DNA from 2 places in the Neptuniibacter halophilus genome. Region 2 is predicted to be linked to the other one. Evidence: predicted binding sites of a transcription regulator. Region 2 holds the regulator's gene; the other holds the start of a gene.

Region 1 (8,917 bases), 1.6 Mb from region 2:
AACCCGGTTGATACCAAAATCCGCAACAATGTTGCGCCCGAGGCCGGGCAATACAAAATTCTCGGCTGGGATGCGGTCGGCGAAGTGATCGCCGTGGGTGATCAGGTTGAATATTACCAACCGGGTGACAAGGTCTGGTATGCCGGTGACCTGACTCGTCCCGGAACCAATGCAGAGTTTCATCTGGTGGATGAGCGCATTGTCGGAGCCCGGCCAGAGAGCCTCTCCAATGCAGAAGCCGCCGCCCTGCCGCTGACCGCGATCACCGCATGGGAACTCCTGTTTGACCGCCTCGGGATTACACAAGCCGATACCCCTGAGAAAAACGGCGAACAACGCCTGTTGATTGTCGGTGCGGCCGGTGGAGTCGGTTCTGTTCTGGTGCAACTGGCAGCCCGTTTAACCAATGCAACGGTGATTGCTACCGCCTCTCGCCCGGAAAGTCAGGCTTGGGTTAAAGCACTCGGTGCCGATTATGTGATCGACCACCGAAAGCCCCTCAGCAGTGAACTGCAACGGATCGGCATTAATGATGTCACACACGCAGCTTCCCTGAATGCTACCGATCAGCACTATGCAGAGATCGTGAACAGTCTGGCGCCACAAGGCAAACTGGGACTGATCGATGACCCGGCACTGCCACTGGATATTAAGCTGATGAAGATGAAATCCATCTCGCTGCACTGGGAGTTTATGTACACACGTTCGATGTTTACCACTGATGACATCGAACAACAGCGCAACCTGCTGAACCGTGTTGCCGGGCTGATCGATTCAGGGCAGATCCAGACCACGCTGGGCGAACACTACGGTAAGATCAACGCGGCGAACCTGAAACGCGCCCACGCCAGCATCGAGTCCGGCACAGCGATCGGCAAAGTGGTGCTGGAAGGTTTCTGAGCGACACTCAGCCTGCGTGAGCCAGCGCGGAGGGCGACTGACAGCCGACAATCGCCGGTGCCTGCCGGATCAGGCTGTCATCCTCCAGCGCGGCCACCATAAACAGGGCAAAATCGATCCGGCGGGTCAGATTACTGGCCAGCGCCGGGTCACCTACATGCTCACGCCAGATTGGCAGCCCCTGCGATTCCCCCTCCTCCAGATCACTGCCGCGCACCACCGTCCAGAGAGTATCACTGGCAAAAATTCGCGCGCAGGCCTCGACCTGATCTTTGAGTTCGACCAGACGCAGCGCACGGGCAATCGCCCCAAACACTGTAACCAGGGCCTTCAATTTCCACGAATAACGATCCTGCCCATCACGGCTGATATGCCAGCCGCAGGAAAAAATTAAGCGCGCACCCGGTTCTGCGTAATCCATGACAGCCTGCGCGGTACCGGATGAGTATTGCTGTACGCCCCAGGGCGCAAGCACGACCAGTACACCGCTGCAGCCTTTCACCGCCTCACGGATAACCTCGCGGTCATTAGTTTTACCGGGAATAATGCGGATCTGCTCCCTGTAAGGCTCCAGCTTCGGCACACTTTCAGGCCGGCACACGGCAACCACTTCATAGCCCCGCTCCAGCGCGTGCTGCAGCATATAACGTCCGAGTTTTCCTGAAGCCCCGACAATACAGATCTTTTTCATCTTCCCTCACTGGCTCTGTTAACACCGATTTCCCTGAATTCAGGCATCAGAAAATCTACCGAATAGCCGCTTCAATCGCCAGCATAACTAGCAAACAAAAATGACAGAAATATGACCTTGATCCGGCGCGAACCGCGTTTCACTGCTATTTCCGCTATTCAATTCTCTGTACCCGGCAGCAATGCTCCGGTACAGGCCTATCCCCAGATTTTCTAACCCCGCCATTAAGAAACCCTCCATTTTTTAATCCGCACAACCCGACCAGAATGGCGCCATCGATTAACCAGCACATACAGGATTTTTCAGATGTCTGTTGCCAATCAGCAGAATCAGGCCAACCGCCAGCAGTGGATGGACACCCTGGCTAAAGCCGATAGCGAAACACTGGTTCGCTTATGGCGGACGCTCGGGCCTGAGCCTGAATACAGTTTTATCCGTCAGCCTGAAACCGGGCTGACCATGGTTCGTGGCCGCATCGGCGGCAGTGGCCAGCCGTTTAACATCGGTGAGATGACCCTCACCCGCTGTGCTGTCCGGCTCAGTAGCGGCACGCTTGGCGTCAGCTATGTAGCCGGTCGTAACCAGCAGCACGCCACGATCGCCGCGCTGGCGGATGCCCTGTTACAACAAGCCGACAGCTCTGCTCAGGTACAGCAACAACTGATCACGCCGCTGCAGCAGGCTTACACCGCGAATAAAACCGCGCGCGAGGCACAAGTCAGCCAGACCAAAGTGGACTTCTTCACTCTGGTCAGGGGGGAGGACTGATGAACAAGACTCAGGTAGACGCCGAACTGCTGATCGGCGGCTTTCCGCAACCAGTAGCCGATTCCCAGCAACTGTTCCGTTCTGCACTTAAAGCGATGAGCGAACCCGGAACGCAGGTCAGCGCCATTAAAGGACTGAATACGCCTGAGCAACTCCAGCCCGGCAGTTGGCAACTGGCACTGGCGCTGTTTGATCCGGATACCCGCATCTGGCTCAGCCCGCGCCTGCGGCAGAACGCCAGCCTGCTCAGCAATCTGCGTTTTCACTGCCGGTGCCCAATGACTGATGAGCCCAAAAACGCCGATTTCGCGCTGGCCGATGCCGACGAACTACCGGATCTGGATCGTTTTAACTGGGGCAGTTCCGAGTATCCGGACCGCTCCACCACCCTGATTATTCAGGTGCCGGCGATCAGTGATGAGCCTTTCTGGCAACTGAGCGGCCCGGGAATTGAACACAGCCGCCCATTGCGAATCGGCGGCCTCGACGCAACCTTCCGTGAGCAGCTTATCGCCAGCCGGAGACGCTTTCCGCTGGGCATCGACACTCTGTTCTGCAGCGGTGAAACCCTGGTTGCCCTGCCCCGAACCACCCGGATCAACGAGGAGTCTGTCTGATGTATGTAGCGGTAAAAGGCGGCGAAAAGGCCATAGACAGTGCACACAGCCTGATGCGCACTCAGCGCCGCGGCGATCTTCAGGTCGCTGAACTCAGTGTCAGCCAGATTCAGCAACAACTGGGGCAAGCGGTCGATCGGGTGATGAACGAAGGTTCAGTCTACGACCCGGAGCTGGCGGCACTGGCTCTGAAGCAGTCAGGTGGCGATATGCTGGAAGCGATCTTCCTGCTGCGTGCCTATCGCACCACCCTGCCCCGCTTCGGTTACAGCGAAGCGATCGATACTGAAACGATGCAGATTGAGCGCCGGATATCGGGCACGTTCAAAGACCTTCCCGGCGGCCAGATCCTCGGCTCAACCTATGACTATACCCACCGCCTGCTGGATTTCAGCCTGCTGGCCAGTGGTGAAGCAGGTCTTGGCAGCAACGAATTCAGCACAAGTCCGACAGCACCGGCGGCGGTGGAAAGCTGCCCCCGGGTACTGGAGATTCTGAACAAAGAGGGGCTGATCGAGCAGAGCCGGCAGCCCGGCGAAACCGATCAGACACCCCGCGACCTGACCCGCGAACCGGTCAACTATCCGGCAGAAAGGAGCCTGCGGCTGCAGAACCTGATCCGTGGAGATGAAGGTTTTCTGCTCTCACTCAGCTACGCCTCCATGCGTGGCTACGGCGACAGCCACCCCTTTGCCGGCGAGATCCGGATCGGCCGGGTGAGTGTAGAGCTGGTTCCGGAGGAGCTGGGTTTTCCACTTGAGGTCGGTGAAATCCTGCTCTCTGAGTGCGAAATGGTTAACCAGTTTAAAGGCAGTAAAACCCAGCCCCCGCAGTTTACCCGTGGCTACGGCGTGGCCTTCGGCCGGGCGGAGCGCAAAGCGATGTCGGTCGCACTGGTCGAGCGTGCCCTGCGCGCCGAAGAGCTGGACGAAGAGGTGCTGTTTCCGACTCAGGATCAGGAGTTTGTGCTGGCACATACTGATGCGGTCTCTGCCAACGGCTTTGTTTCCCACCTGAAACTGCCGCACTACGTCGATTTTCAGTCGGAACTGGAGATGATCCGCCGCCTGCGCCGGGAAAACAGCACGCCGCAACAGGGTAACGAGGAATAAACCATGACAACAAACACAGGCTACAACTTTGCCTATCTGGATGAGCAGTCAAAGCGGATGATTCGCCGGGCCATCCTTAAGGGCGTTGCCATTCCCGGATATCAGGTGCCCTTCGGCGGCCGCGAGATGCCACTGCCTCACGGCTGGGGTACCGGCGGCATGCAGGTGACGGCGAGCATTATCGGTGAATCGGACCGTCTTAAAGTGATCGATCAGGGCGCTGATGACACCACCAATGCGGTGAGTATCCGCCGCTTTTTCGCCCACACCGCTGGCGTGGAAACCACCGAAAAAACCGCCGATGCCACGTTGATTCAGACCCGGCACCGGATACCGGAACGCCCGCTGCAGGCGGATCAGATCCTGATCTATCAGGTACCGATCCCAGAGCCGCTGCGCTATATCGAACCGCGCGAGAGTGAAACCCGCAAAATGCACGCCCTGCGCGAGTACGGTGCGATGCAGGTCAAACTCTATGAAGACGTGGCCCGCTTTGGCCATATCGCCACCAGTTATGACTACCCGGTGTTCGTCAACGATCGCTACATGATGGACCCCTCGCCCATCCCGAAATTCGACAATCCGAAAATGAACAGGATGCCGGCACTGCAACTGTTCGGCGCCGGTTTCGAGAAACGTATTTATGCCGTACCCCCCTTTACCCGGGTGGAAAGCCTCGACTTCGATGATTACCCGTTTGAGGTCCAGACGTGGCAGGAAAACTGCGCCATCTGTGGTTCCGATCACAGTTTCCTTGATGAAGTGATCACCGATGACCGGGGCAGCAAGATGTTTGTCTGCTCCGATACCGACTACTGCCGGGAGCGGGTGGAAACCTATGGCCCGGTGCAGGAGGCAACCCTGTGAACCCCTCAACCAGCATGACTGAAATGAGCATGACCGAGATGAACAAGAATCCGACTTGGCAGGATATAGCACCGCTGCTCAGTGTGCGCGAGCTGAGTAAATTCTATGCGCCGGGCAAAGGCTGTGGCGATATCAGTTTTGACCTTTATCCCGGTGAAGTTCTGGGCATTGTCGGCGAATCCGGCTCCGGAAAATCGACCCTGCTCAGCAGTCTCTCTTCACGGCTGATTCCTGACGCGGGTCAGGTGATCTACAACAGCGAGCAGTTCGGCGAGATGGATCTGTACCAGTGTGATGAGGCTCAACGGCGCATTCTGATGCGCTCCGAATGGGGGATCGTCCACCAGCACCCACGGGATGGTCTGCGGATGAATGTCAGCGCCGGCGCCAATATCGGTGAACGGCTGATGGCTGTGGGCGAGCGTCACTACGGCGCTATCCGCAGCAAGGCGGAAACCTGGCTGGAAGCGGTGGAGATCGATATCAACCGTATCGATGACCGCCCGACCCAGTTCTCCGGTGGTATGCAGCAGCGTTTGCAGATCGCCCGCAATCTGGTCACCCACCCCCGGCTGATCTTTATGGATGAACCCACCGGCGGACTGGATGTTTCAGTGCAGGCGAAACTGCTCGATCTGCTGCGCAATCTGGTGGCACAACTGGGCCTGTCGGTGATTATCGTCACCCACGATCTGGCCGTGGCGCGATTGCTGGCACACCGGCTGATGGTAATGCGTCGCGGCGCGGTAGTAGAAACAGGCCTTACCGATCAGGTGCTGGACGATCCGCAACACCCTTACACCCAGCTACTGGTCTCCTCGATCCTGCAGAACTAAGGAGTAACACCATGACAACCATGATTCAGGTCACCGCGGTTGAAAAATCCTTCACCCTGCACAATCAGGGCGGAGTCAGCTTTGAAGTGCTCAGTAACGCCCGGCTTGAAGTCGCCGCCGGCGAATGTGTCGTGCTTCACGGCCAGTCCGGTGCCGGTAAGAGCACCCTGCTGAAGGCGCTATACGCCAATTACGCTATTAACCGGGGCAGCATCTGTCTGCGCGATGGTGAGGAGATGGTCGATATCACCCGCGCCCTGCCGCGCCGGATTATCGCCCTGCGCCGTCAGACGGTCGGGTATGTATCTCAGTTTCTGCGGGTCATCCCACGGTTGCCGACCCTGCAGGTGGTGATGCAGCCCTTGCTCGATCTGGGTGTTGACCCAACGACCTGTGAAGCCCGGGCAAAACACCTGCTGCAACGGCTTAACGTGCCGCAGCGGCTCTGGCACCTCGCACCGGGCACCTTCTCCGGTGGCGAACAGCAGCGGGTAAATATCGCCCGTGGTTTTATCGTTGATTACCCGATTATGCTGCTGGATGAGCCAACGGCCTCCCTCGACGCCAACAACCGCAAAGTCGTGGTGGAGCTGATTAACGAAGTCAAACAACGCGGCAGCGCACTGGTCGGGATCTTCCACGATGAAGATGTCAGGGAAGCTGTCGCCGACCGACTGGTAGATATCAAAGCGATCTGAACCGGCCTGACGCCGAAGAAAAAGTTGAGTAACGATGAAAGAACAGATTCTGACAAACGCCAAACTGATCCTGCGCGATGAAGTGATCAACGGTACCCTGCTGATCCGTGACGGCCTGATCGCCGGGATCAGCGAAAGCCAGAGCCAGTTGCCGCAGGCAGAGGATCTGGATCAGGAGTACCTGATGCCGGGGATGGTAGAGCTGCATACTGATAATCAGGAAAAATACTTCACTCCACGCCCCAGAGTCGACTGGCCGGGGCATATGGCGATGGCGACCCACGATGCACAACTGGTCGCCGCCGGGATTACCACCTCGTTCGATTCGGTAGCCCTTGGCGATATTATCGGTGACAGCACCCGGGTCGAAAAACTGGATGCGATGATCCGCGCCATTGTCGATTCAGAAAAACAGGGCATCACCCGCGCCAGCCACCTGCTGCACCTGCGCTGCGAAGTCAGTTTTCCGGATCTGATGCCGCTGTTTGAGCAGTATATCGGTGAAGAGCGGGTACGGCTTGTATCAGTGATGGACCACGCACCGGGCCAACGCCAGTTTCCACCGGAGAATATCCCCAAATACCGCGAGTATTATCAGATCAAGTACGGACTGAGCGACAACGAGATGGATGGATTTATCCGCGTGCAACAGGAAAACAGCGCCCGATACGCGGATCGCTTCCGCCGTACCATCTGCGAAGTCTGCCATGATCGCGGCATAGCCATCGCCAGTCACGATGATGCAACAGAGGCCCACGCACGCGAGTCAGCAGCACTGGGCATGCGCGTTGCCGAATTCCCCACCACACTGGAAGCGGCCAGTGTATCTCACGAACTGGGGCTTAATGTGCTGATGGGCGCACCGAATATCGTACGCGGCGGTTCCCACTCCGGTAATATTGCTGCGAAAGACCTCGCCAGCGCCGGAGTGCTGGATATTCTCAGCTCGGACTATTACCCTTCTGCTTTGATCCAGTCCGCCTTTATGGTCGCCAATATGGACGATAACCCCTACAGCCTGCCCGATGCGATCCGTCTGGTCAGCTATAACCCGGCACGCGCCGCCAACCTGAATGACCGAGGAGAAATAGCCGTGGGCCAACGTGCCGATCTGGTTCAGGTTAACAGCCATTCCCTGATGCCGCTGGTAGAGCGGGTCTGGTCCCGTGGCAAGCGGGTATTCTGATATGTCAGGCACACTGTTTTATCTGATAGGCGCCTCCGGTTCCGGCAAAGACTCGCTGTTGCAGGGCTGCCGGGCCCGGCTTGAAAGCGAGAGCCACACCCTGACCGCGCACCGGTTTATCACCCGTGCAGCGGGTGCCGGTGGCGAAAACCATGTTCATCTGACCGAAACCGAATTTGCGCAACGGGTTAAAGGCGGCCTGTTTGCCATGCACTGGGCCTCTCACAACCATCTTTACGGCATCAGCAGGGAGATTGATAGCTGGCTGGATGCAGGCTTCAATGTGCTGGTCAACGGCTCGCGTGAATACCTGCCCCGAGCGCTGGCCCGGTATGACGAGTTGATTCCGGTGATGATTGAGGTAAAGCCGGAGCTGCTGCGCGAGCGCCTGATCCGGCGCGGACGCGAGAGCAGTGCGGAAATCGAACAGCGGCTGCTCAGACACCAGCAGTTACTGCATCAACTGCCGGAGGGTACCCTGTTTGTCGATAACAGCGGCACGCTGGAACAGGGAATCGAAAGCCTGATGCAGATCATCAACCATAACTGCTGGCAGCCCACCCCATGATAAAATTTCAATTCCTCGGCACCGGCGATGTGGCTCAGGTGCCGGTATTCGGCTGCCCCTGCGATGTCTGCGAACGGGCAAGACACGTCGCCCGGTTCCGGCGCAAACCCTGCAGCGCCCGACTGCAACTGCCCGATGCCGGTATAGATCTGCTGATCGATGGCGGCCTGACCGACCTCTGCGAGCGCTTTCAGCCCGGCCAGCTCAGCGCCATTTTGCTGACTCACTACCATGTGGATCATGTTCAGGGGCTTTTTCATCTGCGCTGGGGACAGGGTGAGAAGATTCCCGTGTTTGGCCCTGACGACACCACCGGCTGTGCCGACCTGCTGAAACACCCCGGCATACTGGCATTTCAGCCGGTACCGGCAGCATTCGTGCCGTTTCAACTGGGCCCTCTGCAGATCACCCCGATTCCTCTGCAACACTCAAAACCCACCTACGGTTACCTGTTCCGACACGGCGACATATCCTTCGCTTACCTGACCGATACGGTCGGCCTGCCGCCACAGAGTCTGGCATTTCTGCAACAGATTCCGGGTCTGAAACTGGCGATCGATTGCACCCACCCGCCCTCTCCGGACAAGCCACGTAATCACAACGATTTTTCACTGTTACAGAAATTGGCGAAAGAACTCCCGGCAGAGCAGATATGGCTGACCCATATCAGCCAT
Region 2 (8,917 bases):
GCTTTCAGTGCGCGGCGGGACGCCAGTTTTTTCTTTGAGAGCTGTTCTTCTTCGTCAAAACCTACCAGTAGGTCGAAAACTTCAATCTGCGTATCGTTGAGTTCGTGTGCTTTTCGCAACATAACAGACTCCTGATCTTCACTTAACGGTCAGAAGCTCATCGAGGGGTAGCAGCCATCGGCATCTCGATGAGAGGCTAATGGAAACCTGAAGGCCGGTTAAGGCTGTCAGGTCCAGATTCTTTACAGCCTGATTCCTGTTTTATAATAGCTATTCGCAAATTTCAAACAGTTTAAGCTGCTGCAGCGCCCGGCCGGAGCGGGATTTACTCTCCTTTTTCGGTTTAAAAGCGCCGCGCATACCTCTCTTTTCAAGAGGTTTGCGGCGCTTATCTTAGGCAGTGGCTGTTGCAGTCAGATGAATAAATGATGTCCGCTAAATGACAGCGGCCGGGTTACTCTTCGCCGGAATCAGAGGGTTTACGCAGGGGAGGTCGTTTGTCGTTCTGGCGCAGGGAGCGCAGGCTGCGTTTAATGGTTTTCAGATGATCGATCAGTCCCGGACCGAGCTTCATGGCCACACCGACCGCGAGAACATCGATCACTACCAGATGCAGCACCCTTGAAGACATCAGGGTGCTGAGGTCTTTATCTTCCTCCAGATCGATATGGATCGGGATGCTGGCCAGATCAGCCAGAGGGGTACCGCTCGGACAGAGTGCGATCACCGATGTACCGGTTTCTTTCACCAGCTTGACCGTGTGTAGCAGGTCTTTGGTGCGACCGGTCTGGGAGATCGCAACCACCACGTCCCGTTCGTCCAGAGAAACAGCCGAAATGGCCTGCATGTGGGGGTCAGAGTAAGAGGTGGTCGAGACCTTCAGACGGTGGAATTTATGCGCTGCATCGGTACAAACCGGCGCGGAGGCGCCAAAACCGTAGAATTCGACCCGGCGCGCCTTGGTCAGGCAGTCGATCGCTTTCTCAACGGTGTCTGTATCCAGTTGCTCTTTTATGTTCAGCAGATTGCCGATCATGGAATCAAAGATCTTCTCTTTGAATTCAGTGACCGTATCTTTGGAGTTGAGTGAGAACTGCTCAAAATTGGTATTGCTGGCCAGACCCTGAGCCAGGGTCAGCTTGAAATCCTGAAAGCCATCGTAATTCAGAGCCCGGCAAAAGCGCACTACCGTCGGTTCGCTGACGTTAGCCTCGGATGCCAGGTCGACAATACGCATATGAATCACGTCATTGGCATGCGCCAGAACATAATCCGCGACCTTCTGCTCGGACTTTCTTAAGTTTTCGCGTGCTTCCGCAATGGACTTAAGCAGGTTGAACGAATTCAACACCTCACCTCGTACTTATGCTGATTCTACAGCGTAAAGTATAACAACCTTCTGCTATCCAGATCATCTACTGTGCTTAATTGCGGTGCGAAAGTGGCCATGTTATTTTCGTTGAAAAATAATAACTAAGGTCAGATTCGTGAAGCGTCGTCAATTTGTCAAAGGTGCTGGCGGGCTGTCACTGGCAGCCGGCCTGAGTGGCATGCCTGCTACGGCGGCGGCACAGCGCCCTGAATTCCGCTGGAAGATGGTCACCACCTGGCCGAAAAATTCGCCGGGCTTTGGCGTGTCGGCTGACTTTCTGGCCCGCCTGATAGAAGAGATGAGTGGCGGCCGGATCCGTATCACGGTGTATGGTGCCCGCGAACTGGTCGCCCCACTTCAGGTGTTTGATACCGTTGCCGACGGTGATGCTGAGATGGGCCATGGCGCGGCTTTTTACTGGGCCAGTAAGGTGCGTGCCGCGCAGTTTTTTGCGGCGGTACCTTTCGGTTTGAATGCCCAGGAGATGAACGCCTGGCTGTATAAGGGGGAAGGGCTCGAGCTCTGGCAGGAACTTTACGCTGAGTATGGCCTGCTGCCCTGGGCCTGTGGCAATACGGGTGTTCAGATGGGTGGCTGGTTCAATCGTGAAATCAATCGGATTGAAGATCTTCAGGGTCTGAAAATGCGCATTCCGGGTCTGGGTGGCGAAGTATTGCGACGTCATGGCACCCAGCCGGTCCTGCTTCCCGGTGGGGAGATCTTTGCAGCGTTGCAGCGGGGCGATATCGATGCCGCGGAATGGGCGGCTCCCTATAATGACTACGCGATGGGCCTGTATAAAGTGGCCCGCTATTATTATTACCCCGGCTGGCATGAACCCGGTGCGACACTGGAATGCCTCATCAATAAACAGGCAATGGAGCGCCTGCCTCAGGATCTGCAGCATATTGTGAAAAATGCCATGCGGGTAGCGAATCAGGATCTGCTGGCGGAATTGACGGCAAAAAATCATCGCGCCTTACTGCAACTGGTTAAAGTTCATAAGGTCGAACTCCGGCGTTTCCCGGAGGAAGTCCTGCAACAGTTAAAACAAACCTCCGATGAGGTGGTGCAGCAGGAACTGACCCGCGATCCCCGGGCGGTGAAAATCTTTGAATCCTATGATCGGTTCCGCCAGCAGGTCCGTGCCTGGCACGATGTATCCGAACTGGCCTACCTGCAGGCACGGGATCTGAGCTGAAGATTTTCTCCTCTGCTGTGGCCTGTGAGGGGCTGAATATTTCACTGCAATTGCCGATAAAACCGGTACAATAGCGACTTTCTAACAGATCTGGTGATGACCATGTCCGATCAGCGCTTCGATAAAGAGTTTTATGACCTGAAAGACTGGCAACTGGCGGCCTTTTGCGCGGCGGTCTCTGAGCGGATGTTCCCCAATTTTGCGTTGTTTGCCCGGCTGATGGAGTTTGGCGATGCGGCGAAGATGCGGCAGATTCTGGATGCGGTCTGGGATCACCTGAACAACACCGGTGCCAAGATGAACTTTGAGGTTCAGCTTGATAAGGTGGAAGCGAATATGCCGGATCTGGATGAGTTCGATCTTTACGGAGCGTCTCCGGCGCTGGATGCCATCGTTGCGCTGTATTCCACCCTCAACACTCTGATCGCAGCAGATGCCGGCGAAGTCATGAATGTCGCCAATGTCTCCCGGGAGTGCGTGGCGGGCTTTATTGAGCTGAACGCGGATGATCAGATCTCCGATGAAGAGCTGGTACGCTTTATCAACACGCACGAACTGATGCAGCAGGAAGACGATTTCCAGGCCGATATTCTGGAGATTATTCAGGATCAGATCCCACGTGGTGAAGCTTTGGCTGAGTTGCGTGAACTGGCGCACAACGACGGTTACAGCAACCTCGGCATTACCGACAGCGAGTCCTGATGCTCAGATTTGGACTGATTCTGCTGATCCTGCCGGCGCTGACCCTGATGGGGGTTTTCTTTGTCGAGCAGTCCGCTGTGGATGCCTGTCTGCAACAAGGCGGCTCGTTCGATTACAGCAACGATCAATGTGATATGCAGCAGAAACACCCGTTTCAGCCGCTGATGGCGCGCCACCCGCTTCTGGTGAATGGCAGTATGCTGCTTTCCGCGCTGGGCTTACTGTTCTGTATGAAGGGACTGCTCTGGCGGCCACGTTAAGGATAATCCATGGTTAAGAAAATCATCTTCGGCCTGTTACTGCTGCTGGCAGCGGGTATTTTTGTCGCCTGGTTGACTCAGGATCACTGGCTGCCGGGTTGGAATCAGGAGCTGGCTGAGCAGTCAGCAGAATACCGGGAGCGAGGTCTGGCGCTGGGTGCGCGCTCCGATCAGAGTGGCTGCTTCGAGGCGGTTCTGGAAAGCTTTGATCAGTGCTCCGGTTTTGCCTGTACCATCAATCATGGCAAGTACCTCAAGGCTTGTTGGGAAAAAGCAGAACCGACTGAGCATTTCTGTGATGAGGTGCCTGAATTTAAAGAGAAGCCCAGTGATGACGATAAAAGCTGGGCACGGCATGCCTGCTGGAGTCGCGATATACGGGGTGAGGGTTGCCGTTTGCTGATGCGTCAGCAACAGCAGCTCTGCTCCTCTCAACCCTAAAAAAAACGGGCCTGAAAAAGGCCCGTTTTTTGTTCCTGCGCTGGCTTAGCTGATCGTCAGAATCAGTTTGCCACGGGTACGACCGGTTTTGCTGGCTGCAAAGGCTTCGGCGGTTTTCTCCAGAGGGTAGGTCGCTGCGATCTGCAGTTGCAGTTTACGGTCAGCGTACAGGCCCGCGAGACGATCAAGCTGCTCGATATTATTCTCAACCCGGATCGGTTCCACTTTGACTTTCATTGCGCGGCCCGCTTCGATTACCTGATCTTTGGTAACGCTTGGCAGGGTCACCAGTGTGCCGCCCGGTTTCACACAACGCAGCGCGTCGACACCCACGTCACCGCCGATGCCATCAATCACCAGATCCACATTGTTGACGTGGTCGAGAATATTTTCGATGTGGTAATCGATCACCAGATCGGCGCCCAACTGCTTAAGGAACTCATGGTTCTCGGCTGATGCGGTGGTGATAACCCGCGCGCCCATCCACTTGGCCAACTGCACGGCGAGATGGCCTACGCCACCGGCACCGCCGAGAATCACCACCTGCTGCGAAGCGTGCAGGTGGCCTTTATCAAACAGTGCCTGCCATGCGGTGAGACCGGCCAGACTCAGGCCCGCTGCCGCTTCTGCCGGCAATCCCTGAGGCCGCAGGCTGATCTGGTCAGCCGGTGCGGTCAGATACTCAGCAAAGCATCCGGCGCGTTCCGGAAAGCGGATACAGCCAAAGACTTCATCGCCCGGGGTGAATTCACTGACGTCGGCCGCTACCGCTTCAATTGTGCCGGCAAACTCCCAGCCGGGTACAAAGGGCAGCTCGCCTATAAACGGAGCGGCACCACCACCGGCGCAGGTTTTCCAGTCAATGGGGTTAACCCCGGCAGCACGGTTCCGTACCAGCACTTCGCCGGGGTTAAGCTCAGGTTTAGCCAGTTCGGTATAATTTAGCGCGTCTTCGGCACCAAACTGACTGATCTGTATTGCTTTCATGGAGTACTCCAACAGCTATATTCAGGTTCAGCCGTGGGCGGGGCCATGGTTCTGATATCGTGTCTGATAAACCATGGCAGGGCAGCCGATTACAATGTTTTTTGGTAGGCTAGCTTCTTGTTTGCCCGCCGGGCTAAACATAGGGACCGGTAAGATTAAAACGGGTTCCCCGCTACTGGCAATAAGTAAAGGCGAATGTGATGTATCTGGCAATATTAGAACAGTTTTTATTTTGGGGTGGTCTGCTGGTGTTTCTGGTCTCTCTGGCGATGTACGCCGGACGAACCCGGGATTACCGCTCGCTGGTGGAATTCTGGAAGCCGACCATGGAGATGACGGTGCGTGAGTTCAGGGTTAACCGTGCGGGCCTGAGTATGATGGTCGCGGCGGTGGTGATCCGTCTGGTACTGTTTTTTATCTATTAATGTAGGTGGTTATGAAAGGAAATCCTGTACGTGGTGCGGGCTATCTTCTGCGTGGATTGCAGATGCTGCCCGATGCGCAAATCCGGCCCTTCGTGCTGGTGCCGCTGCTGACCAATATTCTGCTGTTTGTGGCGGCGATCTGGCTGCTGTTCAGTAACTTCACCGGTTGGGTCGATGCTCTGATCAGCCGTTTCCTGCCGGACTGGGAGTGGCTGCAGTTTCTGCATTACCTCCTCTGGCCGGTGCTGGCGCTGGTGGTGATTATCTTTGTGTACTACGGCTTCTCCGTGGTGGCGAATATCATTGCGGCACCGTTTAACGGTTTTCTGGCTGAGAAAGTTGAGAAGCGTCTGCGCGGTGATGTGATTACCGACGAGGGCTGGCAGGCTGTGCTGGCTTTGATTCCACGGGCAATCGGCCGGGAACTGGCGAAGCTGGGCTATTACCTGCCTCGCTTCCTGTTCTTGCTGGTGTTGTCGTTTATTCCGGTGATCAACCTGATCGCCCCGTTTCTCTGGCTGCTGTTCGGTGCCTGGATGATGGCGATTCAGTATTGCGACTACCCGATGGATAACAACAAAGTCAGCTTCAAAAATATGCGTGGCATGCTGAAGGCGGACCGGCTGACCTCAATCGGTTTTGGTGGTCTGGTGCAGGTGGGGATGATGGTGCCGCTGCTGAATCTGATCATCATGCCGGCGGCGGTGGTGGGTGCAACCATCTACTGGGTGGAAGCTTACGCTTCGCCGGAGAAAGTGCTTGATCAGGAACGCCTGGAACAGGGTTCCTGATCAGGATGCTACAGGAGGGTGGCCGGATTCTGACAGGTCATCCTCTGACTCATCCATATCAACGGCTTTAATCACCATCTCTTTCGGGAAATGACAGCTAAAGGTACTGCCTTTCCCGACCTTACTTTTGATCGTCAGTTGGCCGCCATGGCGAGCCAGTACATGCTTCACGATGGCCAGTCCTAACCCGGTACCGCCACTGGCGGAGGAGCGACTCTCATCGACCCGGTAGAAACGTTCTGTCAGGCGGGGCAGGTGGATTGATTCAATCCCGGGCCCATTATCCTTAACGGAGAAGTGACCGCCCTGATCATCTACCCACCAGGAAACTTTGATCTCTCCCTCAGCGGGTGTGTAACGGACTGCGTTGTAGACCAGATTGGAGAACGCGCTGTGCAGCTCGATCTCCTGACCGGTGAGGTCATAGTGGGTGTCCATGTCCAGCAGGAGTTTATGCTGTTTCTCCTGACCGAGCTGTTCAGCACCTTCAATAATATGCTGCAGGATACTATGGATCTGAATAGGTTGCTCATCGGAGATCTGATGGCTGGCTTCGAGCCTAGACAGCAGCAACAGATCTGAAACCAGATTTTCCATCCTTCTTGCCTGTTGTTGCATAGAGCCGAGGCCTCGCAGTAACGGCCGGGGCAGTTCCTGATCGAGGAAGGTCTCGAGATAACCGCGAATCACGGTCAGTGGTGTGCGCAGTTCGTGAGAGGCGTTGGCAACAAAGTCCTGACGGGTCTGCTCGAGACGGATCAGGCGGGAGACATCCCGTGCCACCAGCAACCGGTCGCCATCACCAAATCGTGTAATCTGGTACTGAATCTGAATATCGCTGTGTGCCGGTGAGGGCAGGGTGATCGGGTCATTATACTGGTCACGCTTAAAGTAGCGGATAAAGCGCGGATCACGTAGCAGGTTCATCACCGGTTTAGCCCGGTCGGTGCGGCTGTCGAGGCCTAACAGACGGTTCGCGGATTGGTTCCACCACTCCAGATTATTATTGCGGTCAATAATGACGACCGCATCCTGCAGGGCTGAGGAGGAATCCTGAAAACGGGTAATGACATTGCGCAGCGCCTGCTCCCGGGCAGCCTGACTGCGTTGTAACCGGGAAAGTTCGTCGAACAGTTCACCCCAGTGACCGGGTGCCTCCGGGGGTTCTTCGTTGCTGCTGTCGGCCTGAAACCAGCCCATCAGCCGATTGAACTGACGAATCTGATAAATAGCCCAGCCGAACAGGGCGATGGCGAGGATCCATCCCGGATAGCCAGCGATCAGCCCTATTGCGATAGCAACCCCACTCACCAGCAGCAGGCTGGTCAGCATTGAGTGGCGACTTTTGGTCATTGACGATCCTTGGTCTTAAAAACATCAAGCTACGTTGGAAGAGAAGCGGTATCCTGTTCCGCGAACTGTTTGTACCAGATAATCGTGACGCTCGCCAAGTGCTTTACGCAGGCGACGGATATGAACATCCACGGTACGCTCTTCAACATAGACATTTCCCCCCCAGACCATATCCAGCAACTGACTGCGGGAGTAGGCCCGATCCTGGTGGGTCATAAAAAACTGTAGCAGGCGAAACTCAGTGGGTCCCAGTTCAATGGGCGTGGCGTCTGAGGTGACCCGGTGTGAGATCGGATCTAGCGTCAGGCCGTCGACGCTGACCGGTTCCTCAATCCCTTTCGGCGTGGTACGACGCAGCACGGCTTTCAGGCGTGCGACCAGCTCGCGGGGGGAGAATGGCTTGGTAATGTAGTCATCAACACCCGCTTCCAGCCCTTTGATCTTGTTATCTTCATCGCCTTTGGCGGTGAGCATGATGATCGGGATATCCGCGGTGGTTTCGTCTTTACGCAGACGACGGGCAAATTCAATACCGCTGGCGCCGGGCATCATCCAGTCCAGCAGAACCATATCTGGCTTGTCATCCACGATCAGACCGTGCGCGGTGTTGGTGTTTTCGGCTTCCAGGCATTCATAACCGGCCATCTCAAGTGCAACGGCGATCATTTCGCGAATCGGCGCCTCGTCATCAACGATCAGTACGCGTTTGGATACAGACATGGTTTGATTGTCCTTGTTACTCTGTTTTTAAATGACGCGAATATTAGAAGACAATACTGTTACACAAATATGACAGATCGTAAGTATAGGCAATTTACTGCTCAAACAATAAGCAGTGGCGGGTTTCAGATCGCAGCCCGTAACCCATAATCTGCGGCCAGACCGATAAAAATCAGCAGGCCCGCGTAGTGATTGTTGAGGAACGCCCGGAAGCAGGGCTGACGCTCACGCTCGCGGATCAGCCATTGCTGATAGACAAACAGCCCTGATGCCGCTGCCAGTCCGAGATAGTAAGCCAGCCCCAGACCGACCTGAATGCCCACCAGAATCAGGGCCAGCAGGGTGGTGATCTGAAGCAGACCGATGATGACCTTATCGGCATCACCAAACAGAACGGCGGTGGATTTAACCCCGATTCTCAGGTCATCATCCCGGTCGACCATCGCATACATGGTGTCATAGGCAATGGTCCAGAGCAGCTTGGCGCAGTAGATCAGCCAGGCGATCGCAGGGACATCCCCTCCCACCGCAGAAAATGCCATCGGGATCGCCCAGCCAAATGCGGCCCCGAGCACTAACTGCGGCAGGTGAGTGTAGCGTTTCATAAACGGATAACAGGCTGCCAGCAGCAGCGCAGCAAAGGAGAGCAGCACGGTGTTCAGGTT

Evidence for each region. Region 2 encodes PhoB, which activates phosphate uptake and scavenging genes when phosphate is short. Its sites were predicted from a motif close to TGTCATANNNNTGTCANA; they were not measured.
Region 1: a site for PhoB is predicted at 1,691-1,708, ahead of phnG (phosphonate C-P lyase system protein PhnG). Genes of this name have one in related genera too.

What each region holds. Positions count from the first base shown of each region.
Region 1 is NZ_AP027292.1:38,762-47,678, forward strand. It holds gene QUD59_RS00180 (zinc-binding alcohol dehydrogenase family protein) at 1-900, shown strand, start outside; gene QUD59_RS00185 (NAD(P)-dependent oxidoreductase) at 908-1,591, opposite strand; gene phnG (phosphonate C-P lyase system protein PhnG) at 1,898-2,359, shown strand; gene phnH (phosphonate C-P lyase system protein PhnH) at 2,359-2,976, shown strand; gene QUD59_RS00200 (carbon-phosphorus lyase complex subunit) at 2,976-4,088, shown strand; gene QUD59_RS00205 (alpha-D-ribose 1-methylphosphonate 5-phosphate C-P-lyase PhnJ) at 4,092-4,955, shown strand; gene phnK (phosphonate C-P lyase system protein PhnK) at 4,952-5,791, shown strand; gene phnL (phosphonate C-P lyase system protein PhnL) at 5,803-6,489, shown strand; gene phnM (alpha-D-ribose 1-methylphosphonate 5-triphosphate diphosphatase) at 6,524-7,675, shown strand; gene phnN (phosphonate metabolism protein/1,5-bisphosphokinase (PRPP-forming) PhnN) at 7,677-8,243, shown strand; gene phnP (phosphonate metabolism protein PhnP) at 8,240-8,917, shown strand, end outside.
Region 2 is NZ_AP027292.1:1,633,698-1,642,614, reverse strand. It holds gene QUD59_RS07640 (PA3496 family putative envelope integrity protein) at 1-122, opposite strand, end outside; gene hexR (transcriptional regulator HexR) at 455-1,348, opposite strand; gene QUD59_RS07630 (TRAP transporter substrate-binding protein) at 1,488-2,573, shown strand; gene QUD59_RS07625 (YjaG family protein) at 2,676-3,275, shown strand; gene QUD59_RS07620 (hypothetical protein) at 3,275-3,535, shown strand; gene QUD59_RS07615 (hypothetical protein) at 3,545-3,976, shown strand; gene QUD59_RS07610 (NADP-dependent oxidoreductase) at 4,022-4,963, opposite strand; gene QUD59_RS07605 (hypothetical protein) at 5,164-5,388, shown strand; gene cysZ (sulfate transporter CysZ) at 5,400-6,179, shown strand; gene phoR (phosphate regulon sensor histidine kinase PhoR) at 6,180-7,532, opposite strand; gene phoB (phosphate regulon transcriptional regulator PhoB) at 7,557-8,252, opposite strand; gene ubiA (4-hydroxybenzoate octaprenyltransferase) at 8,378-8,917, opposite strand, start outside.